Regions from separate parts of the Klebsiella ornithinolytica genome, predicted to be linked through region 2. Evidence: predicted binding sites of a transcription regulator. Region 2 holds the regulator's gene; the other holds the start of a gene.

Evidence for each region. Region 2 encodes PurR, which represses purine synthesis genes. Its sites were predicted from a motif close to CANGCAAACGTTTGCNTG; they were not measured.
Region 1: purM (phosphoribosylformylglycinamidine cyclo-ligase) is a predicted target of PurR. The motif match lies at 1,712-1,729, and genes of this name have one in related genera.

The regions. Positions count from the first base shown of each region.
Region 1 covers NZ_CP130153.1:1,340,735-1,344,806, forward strand. The annotation lists gene purN (phosphoribosylglycinamide formyltransferase) at 1-621, opposite strand, end outside; gene purM (phosphoribosylformylglycinamidine cyclo-ligase) at 618-1,655, opposite strand; gene bglK (beta-glucoside kinase BglK) at 1,921-2,814, shown strand; gene Q1L34_RS06400 (6-phospho-beta-glucosidase) at 2,825-4,072, shown strand, end outside.
Region 2 covers NZ_CP130153.1:2,373,776-2,377,847, reverse strand. The annotation lists gene sodB (superoxide dismutase [Fe]) at 1-10, shown strand, start outside; gene Q1L34_RS11100 (MFS transporter) at 53-1,219, opposite strand; gene cydH (cytochrome bd-I oxidase subunit CydH) at 1,383-1,472, opposite strand; gene purR (HTH-type transcriptional repressor PurR) at 1,769-2,794, shown strand; gene punR (DNA-binding transcriptional activator PunR) at 2,813-3,724, opposite strand; gene punC (purine nucleoside transporter PunC) at 3,834-4,072, shown strand, end outside.

The DNA.
Region 1 (4,072 bases), 1.0 Mb from region 2:
CTGCGGCGGCAGAGGGGCGTTGTCAAGCCAGGCCTGATTTCCCTCCATGCGCAGACGACCGTCCATAAACCAGCTCACCACCAGCGGGTAGATGGCATGTTCCTGTGTCTGCACGCGGGCGGTAATCTCGTCTTCGCTATCCCCGGCAAAAACCGGCACTTTGGCCTGCAGAATCACCGGACCACCGTCGAGCTCATCGGTGACGAAATGCACCGATGTACCGTGTTCCTCATCGCCGTTTTCCAGTACCTGGCGATGCGTATGCAGCCCCGGGTATTTTGGCAACAGCGACGGGTGGATATTCAGCAGGCGCCCCTGATAATGGGCGACAAACGCCGGGCTAAGGATCCGCATGTAGCCTGCCAGCACCACCAGATCCGGCGCATAAGCATCGATCTCATGCATCAGCTCGCGATCGAAGGCTTCGCGATTGGCAAACTGGCTGGCCGATAACGCATGGGCCGGAATACCGGCCTCACGCGCGCGTTCAAGGCCGAACGCGTCGGCCTTATTGCTGAATACCGCTCTCAGGGTGCCGTTAATCTGCTTTCGGGCGCAGGCATCAATTATCGCCTGCAAATTGCTTCCGTTACCGGAAATCAGCACCACAATGTTTTTCATTCAATGACCACACGCTGTTCGGAATCAGAAGCTTTGATATAGCCGATTTTCCACGCGTTTTCACCTTTCTCGTTCAGCAGCGCGATGGCGCTGTCGGCGACTTCAGCCGGCAGGGCGATAACCATGCCGACGCCGCAGTTAAAGGTACGGTACATTTCATGGCTGCTGACGTTACCGGCCTGCTGCAACCAGTTGAAGACCTCTGGCCATTGCCAGGAGGACTCGTCGATGACCGCCTGGGTGTTATCCGGCAGAACGCGCGGAATGTTTTCCCAGAAGCCGCCGCCGGTCAGGTGGGCAATGGCGTGGACTTCAACGTTAGCAATCAGCTCCAGAACCGACTTAACGTAGATGCGGGTCGGCGCCAGCAGATGGTCGGCCAGCGGCGAACCATTCAAATCGGTCGTCTGCGGATCGACGCCGCTGACTTCGATAATTTTACGCACCAGCGAGTAGCCGTTGGAATGCGGACCGCTGGAGGCCAGCGCGACCAGCACGTCACCATCGGCAACTTTGCTACCATCGATAATTTCTGATTTTTCTACTACGCCGACGCAAAAGCCCGCGACGTCATAGTCATCGCCGTGGTACATGCCCGGCATTTCTGCCGTTTCGCCGCCAACCAGCGCACAGCCTGACTGCAGGCAGCCTTCCGCGATGCCGCTGATGACGCTGGCTGCCGTATCGACATCCAGTTTACCGGTTGCATAGTAGTCGAGGAAAAACAGGGGTTCTGCACCCTGGACCACCAGGTCATTGACGCACATCGCCACCAGGTCAATACCGATAGTATCGTGGCGCTTCAGGTCCATTGCCAGCCGCAGCTTGGTGCCGACGCCGTCAGTGCCGGAAACCAGAACCGGCTCGCGGTATTTTTGCGGCAATGCGCACAGTGCGCCGAATCCGCCCAGTCCACCCATCACTTCCGGGCGTCGGGTTTTCTTCACCACACCCTTGATACGGTCGACGAGCGCGTTGCCTGCATCAATATCTACGCCGGCATCTTTATAGCTGAGAGAGGTTTTATCGGTCACTGCGAAATCTCCACACATTTGCGGTAGCAAGAAAAATCGGCGCAATTCTAACAGGGAAAGCAAACGTTTGCGAGCCTGCTTTGCAGTCGGCGTTAATCGGCAGCGATATGAACAAATTTGAAGCGGTTCACGAAAATGAAACCGGGTACATTCTTGTGCTTGCCTCTGACATCGGGAATAGCCATCATGCCACTGAAACCGGTTTCTGTTTTTGTTCAAGAGAGCCGAAGGTAGATTCTGCGGGGATTCAGGAGGAAGAGACGGGATGAGCATTGCCGCATTTGATATCGGTGGAACGGCGTTAAAAATGGGCGTCAGCACCGCTGCAGGCGAACTGCGTGAAAAAGGCAAGCAGTCGATTATCGATAGCGATGGCGACCAGATACTGCAAGCGATGCTGGCGTGGATTGCCGCTCACCCGGCGTGTGAAGGCGTGGCGATCAGCGCGCCTGGCTATGTCAACCCGCACACCGGCTTTATCGAAATGGGCGGCGCAATCCGTAAGTTCGATAATTTCGCCATTAAGCGCTGGCTGGAGCAACAGACCGGGCTTCCCGTCGCCATCGAAAACGATGCTAACTGCGTCCTGCTCGCCGAGCGCTGGCGGGGCAAAGCCGCCGAGATGAGTGATTTTCTGGTCCTGACGATTGGCACCGGCATCGGCGGGGCGATCTTCTGTAATAACCGACTGGTGCACGGCGCCAGTTTTCGCGCCGGCGAATTCGGCTATATGCAGACCGATCGTCCGGGCACCCGCGATGTGCGCCGCTATTCGATGAATGAAAACTGCACGATGCGCGTATTGCGCCAGCGCTATGCCGACCATTTCGGCAAAACGCTGGAAGAGGTGACCGGGGAAGAGATATTCGATCGCTACGATACGGGCGACGTGACCTGCCAGCGGCTGGTGGCTGACTTTTTCAACGGTCTCGGTAGCGGTCTGTATAACCTGGTGAACATTTTTGATCCGCAGGCCATTTTCATCGGCGGCGGCATTGTGGAACGGCCGGGCTTTTTGGCGCTGCTGCGTGAACATCTGGCCTGGTTCGGTATCGCGGACTATCTCGACACCGTCAGCCACGGCAACGACGCCGGTTTGATGGGGGCGGTTTACCATTTTAATCAGCAAAACCGATCGCTTAACGGCGATCGCGCATAAGGAAGAGAACATGTCTGGATTTAAAGAAGATTTTCTGTGGGGCGGCGCGGTGGCGGCGCATCAGCTGGAAGGTGGCTGGCAGGAAGGAGGTAAAGGCGTCAGCGTGGCTGATGTGATGACCGCCGGCGCACACGGCGTGCCGCGTGAAATCACCGATGGCGTACTGCCGGGGAAAAATTATCCCAACCATGAGGCGATTGATTTTTACCATCGTTATAAAGAAGACATTCAGCTGTTTGCTGAAATGGGATTCAAATGCTTCCGCACTTCGATTGCCTGGACACGTATCTTCCCGCTGGGCGATGAGCGGGAGCCTAACGAAGCAGGGCTCCAGTTCTATGACGACCTGTTTGATGAATGCCTGAAGTACGGCATTGAACCGGTGATCACGCTCTCTCACTTCGAGATGCCTTACCATCTGGTGACCGAGTATGGCGGCTGGCGTAACCGTAAGCTGATCGATTTCTTCGTCCGCTTTGCGAAAGTGGTGTTCGATCGCTATCAGCACAAAGTGAAGTACTGGATGACCTTTAATGAGATCAACAACCAGGCTAACTTCCACGAAGATTTTGCCCCGTTTACCAACTCAGGTCTGAAGTATCTGCCGGATGAAGATCGCGAACCGGTGATGTATCAGGCGGCGCACTATGAGCTGGTGGCCAGCGCCCTGGCGGTAAAAGCTGCCCGCGAGATAAATCCCTCGCTGCAGGTGGGTTGCATGATTGCCATGTGCCCGATTTATCCGTTCTCCTGTGCCCCGAATGATATGATGATGGCAATGAACGCCATGCATCGCCGTTACTGGTTTACCGACGTTCATGTTCGCGGTAAGTACCCGCAGCATCTGCTGAACTACTTCGCGCGCCGCGGTTTTACGCTCGATATCACCGCAGAAGATCGTCAGGCGCTGGCCGAAGGCTGCGTCGACTATATTGGCTTTAGCTACTATATGTCGTTTGCCACGAAAGCGACCGATGATAACCCGCAGCTGGATTATGACGAGACCCAAAGCCTGGTCTCTAATCCGTACGTGCAGAAGTCAGACTGGGGCTGGCAGATTGACCCGGTGGGTCTGCGCTACTCCCTGAACTGGTTCTGGGATCATTACCAGCTGCCGCTGTTTATTGTTGAGAACGGCTTCGGGGCCATCGACGTGCGCGAAGCTGACGGCACGGTGAACGATCGTTACCGTATCGATTATCTCTCCGCGCATATTGCCGAGATGAAAAAAGCGGTGGTTGAGGACGGCGTTGACCTG
Region 2 (4,072 bases):
GGCGGCCTAAAACGCTAACGCAGAAGGGGAAACCCTTCTGCGAATACACCGACTACTGTCCGACCAACGCCTCTTCCGGCTGCGAACGCCCGCCGAACAGCACCAGCAGCAGCGCCACACCGGCAATTATCGCCCCCATCACCGGCACAAAGGCATAGCCCAGTCCGCCGGAAATCACCGCGCCACCGGCTGCCGCACCGAGCGCATTGCCAAGGTTAAAGGCCCCGATATTGACCGACGAAGAGAGCCCCGGCGCTTCATGAGCCACCCGCATCACCCGCATTTGCAGCGGTGGAACCACGGCGAAGGTCGCCGCCCCCCAGACCACCATACTGATTGCAGCCCCCAGCTGTGTCTGCGCCAGCAGCGGAATCGCCAGCATGATGACCATCAGCAGCAGCAGAAACCCCTTCAGCGTCCCGGAGACGGAACGGTCGGCGAATTTACCGCCGAGGTAGTTACCCAGCGAAAAGCCGACGCCAATCAACACCAGCATGGCGGTGACGAACAGCGGCGAGGCGTGCGTAATGGTGTGCAGCACCGGTGAAATATAGGTATAGAGGGTAAACATCGCGCCGGCCCCCAGCACGGTGGTCAGCAATGCGGAGAGCACCTGCGGACGAACCAGCACGGAGAGCTCCTGCTTTACGTTCGGACGCTCGCCAGCGCTGCCTTTGGGCAACGAAAACCACAGGCTGACCATCGCCACCAGCCCCAGACCTGCCGTCGCGAGGAACGACATCCGCCAGCCGATGGTCTCGCCAAGCCATGTCGCCGCCGGAACGCCGCCAATGTTAGCGATGGTTAACCCCATGAACATGGTCGCCACCGCACTGGCCTGTTTGTGTTTTGGCACCACGCTCGCCGCCACCACCGAACCGAGGCCGAAGAAAGCGCCGTGGTTAAGGCTGGTGATAATGCGCGAAATCAGCAGCGTGGTGTAATCCGGCGCCATTGAGGAGAGGACGTTACCCAGCGTAAAGATCGCCATCAGAAAAATCAGCGCATTTCTGCGCGCGCGATGAGAGAGCAGCAAAGTCATCAGCGGCGCCCCGACCATCACGCCGATCGCATAAGCGCTGATCAGCATTCCCGCCGCCGGAATTGACACGTCGACGCCTTTGGCAATTACCGGCAGCAGCCCCATCGGGGAAAACTCCGTGGTGCCAATACCAAACGCGCCTATCGCCAGCGCTAACAAGGGAAAGTTGATTTTCATTCAATGACTCCAGCAGACCGCCATCGGCGACGGTATCTCATCAGAAGTCAAAAGCATGACATCAATCACAAAAAAACAAAAGTAAACGAAATGGCAAAAGATTTTTGCGAAATTGATAATAATGGCGGGATGTCGGGGGAAAGAGGCCTCTCCCCCTGATAAATCAGTGCAGCACCGCTGTCAGGCCGGCGGCCACGATGAGACCCAGGACAATAATCGTTGTCGTCAGCGAAAACTTTAAATCTGTATCCATCAATTTTTCCCCCCAGTTATCCCCACATGAAAAGTGAGCTTGCTCATTTTTGCACAATATAGCGCAAAAATCTTCCATGTTTTAGGGTGATGCACATTTTTGCTCTTCCCCTTTGCCGCAAGATCGGACAAAATCCCACGCTAATTTGAAAGCGTATCGGCCATTGACCCCTTCCTGTCGTTCTGTGTCGTTTTCCCGACGTGATGCAATGTTGAAAATTGTATTCAGGGTGTGTATAGGCAAACGTTTACGTATCGATAATCAGACGATCAGGTCAAGGTCTGGAGTGAGAAGTAATGGCAACAATTAAAGATGTAGCGAAGCGCGCAAACGTTTCCACTACAACAGTGTCACATGTAATTAACAAAACCCGTTTCGTGGCGGAAGAAACCCGCAACGCCGTGTGGGCGGCGATCAAAGAGCTGCACTACTCCCCCAGTGCCGTTGCTCGCAGCCTGAAGGTTAATCACACCAAATCGATTGGCCTGCTGGCCACCAGCAGCGAAGCGGCCTATTTCGCTGAGATTATTGAAGCCGTAGAAAAGAGCTGTTTCCAGAAAGGCTATACCCTGATTCTGGGCAATGCGTGGAACGATCTCGAAAAACAGCAGGCCTACCTGTCGATGATGGCGCAAAAGCGCGTCGACGGCCTGCTGGTTATGTGTTCTGAATATCCGGAATCGGTGCTCAGCATGCTGGAAGAGTACCGCCATATTCCGATGGTGGTAATGGACTGGGGTGAATCCAAAGCCGACTTCACCGATTCGGTCATCGATAACGCCTTCGAAGGCGGCTATATGGCCGGTCGCTATCTGGTGGAACGCGGCCACCGTGAAATCGGCGTGATCCCGGGTCCGCTGGAGCGTAATACCGGCGCCGGCCGCCTGGCGGGCTTTATGAAAGCCATGGAAGAAGCGCAGATCGCCGTTCCGGAAAGCTGGATTGTTCAGGGCGACTTCGAGCCTGAATCCGGCTACCGCGCCATGCAGCAGATCCTCAGCCAGCAGCATCGCCCGACGGCGGTCTTCTGCGGCGGCGACATCATGGCGATGGGCGCAATCTGTGCTGCGGATGAGATGGGACTGCGCGTGCCGCAGGACATTTCGCTGATCGGGTATGATAACGTGCGTAACGCCCGCTATTTCAGCCCGGCGCTGACCACCATCCACCAGCCGAAAGATTCGCTGGGGGAAGCGGCCTTCAATATGCTGATGGATCGTATCGTCAACAAGCGTGAAGAGTCGCAATCTATTGAGGTTCACCCGCGGCTGGTAGAGCGTCGCTCCGTCGTAGACGGCCCGTTCGTCGATTATCGTCGCTGATCGCCCGTGCGGCGCCGGTTACTCCGGCGCCCGCAGCCACTCCCGGTTCAACGTTTCGCTGTCCCCCAGATAATCCAGCAGCCACGACAGCGCCGGTGACGTGTCGCTCTGCTGCCAGGTCAGGCAGCACGCGGCGTCCGGGAACGGGTTTTCCAGCGCCAGCGCGGTCCATTCACCGCGGTCAATCCAGGGGCGAGCAAAATGGCTCGGCACCATCCCTACGCACAATCCCGCCGAGAGGCAGGTAGCTGATGATTCCCAGTCCGGCACCACTACCCTTTTCTGGTTGTCCAGTAGCCAGGTCGTGCGTTTCGGTAACGAACGGGAAGTGTCCTCCCGGACCAGCGACGGCCAGTTGCGCAACACATCATCGCTCAGTGGCCCGTTCATCTGCGCCAGCGGGTGATGGCTGGCCACTACGCAATGCCAGCTCAGCATTCCCATATCGCGAAAGGCGTAGCGCCCCCCGACCGGAATCGAACGCGTTGCCCCGATAGCCAGTTCCACGCGCCCGTCGGCCAGCGCGTCCCAGACGCCGTTGAAGACCTCCTGAAAAACAATCAGCTCGACATCGGGAAAGTGACGATAAAAATCGACAATCATCTGACGCATACGGGCCGGTTTAACAATGTCGTCTACGGCTATCGACAGCTGGCCGCGCCAGCCGTTGGCTATCTGCTGACACTGCTGGCGAGTGATCTGCATTTTTTTGATAACAGATCGTCCTTCCTGTAAAAACCAGAGCCCGGCGGGGGTCAATTCGACATCGCGATGGCGGCGTTCAAAAAGCGGTACTGCCAGCCACTCCTCCAGCTGACGTACGGTATAACTGACCGCCGAAGGTACGCGGTGCAGCTCCTGAGCCGCTGCGCTAAAGCTGCCGTTGCGGGCGACAGCATCAACAACTTCGAGTGAGTATTCGGACCACATATTCTGCCTGCAAAAATTTTGAATGCATGTAGCAAATATTAGCGTTTCACAAGCCAGAATGCACTCCCTACACTCTGCGGCATCATACCTGCACCTATAAGAGAATGTTATGCAACAACCCGGGAAAGGATTTTTAGTGTGGCTGGCGGGACTCAGCGTGCTGGGTTTCCTCGCCACCGACATGTATCTGCCGGCCTTTTCGGCCATCCAGCAAGATCTCAATACGTCTGCGGCGTCGGTCAGCGCCAGTCTGAGCCTGTTCCTCGCCGGCTTCGCCATCGGACAGCTGTTCTGGGGCCCGCTCTCGGACCGCTACGGACGTAAACCGATTCTGCTGACCGGGCTGGC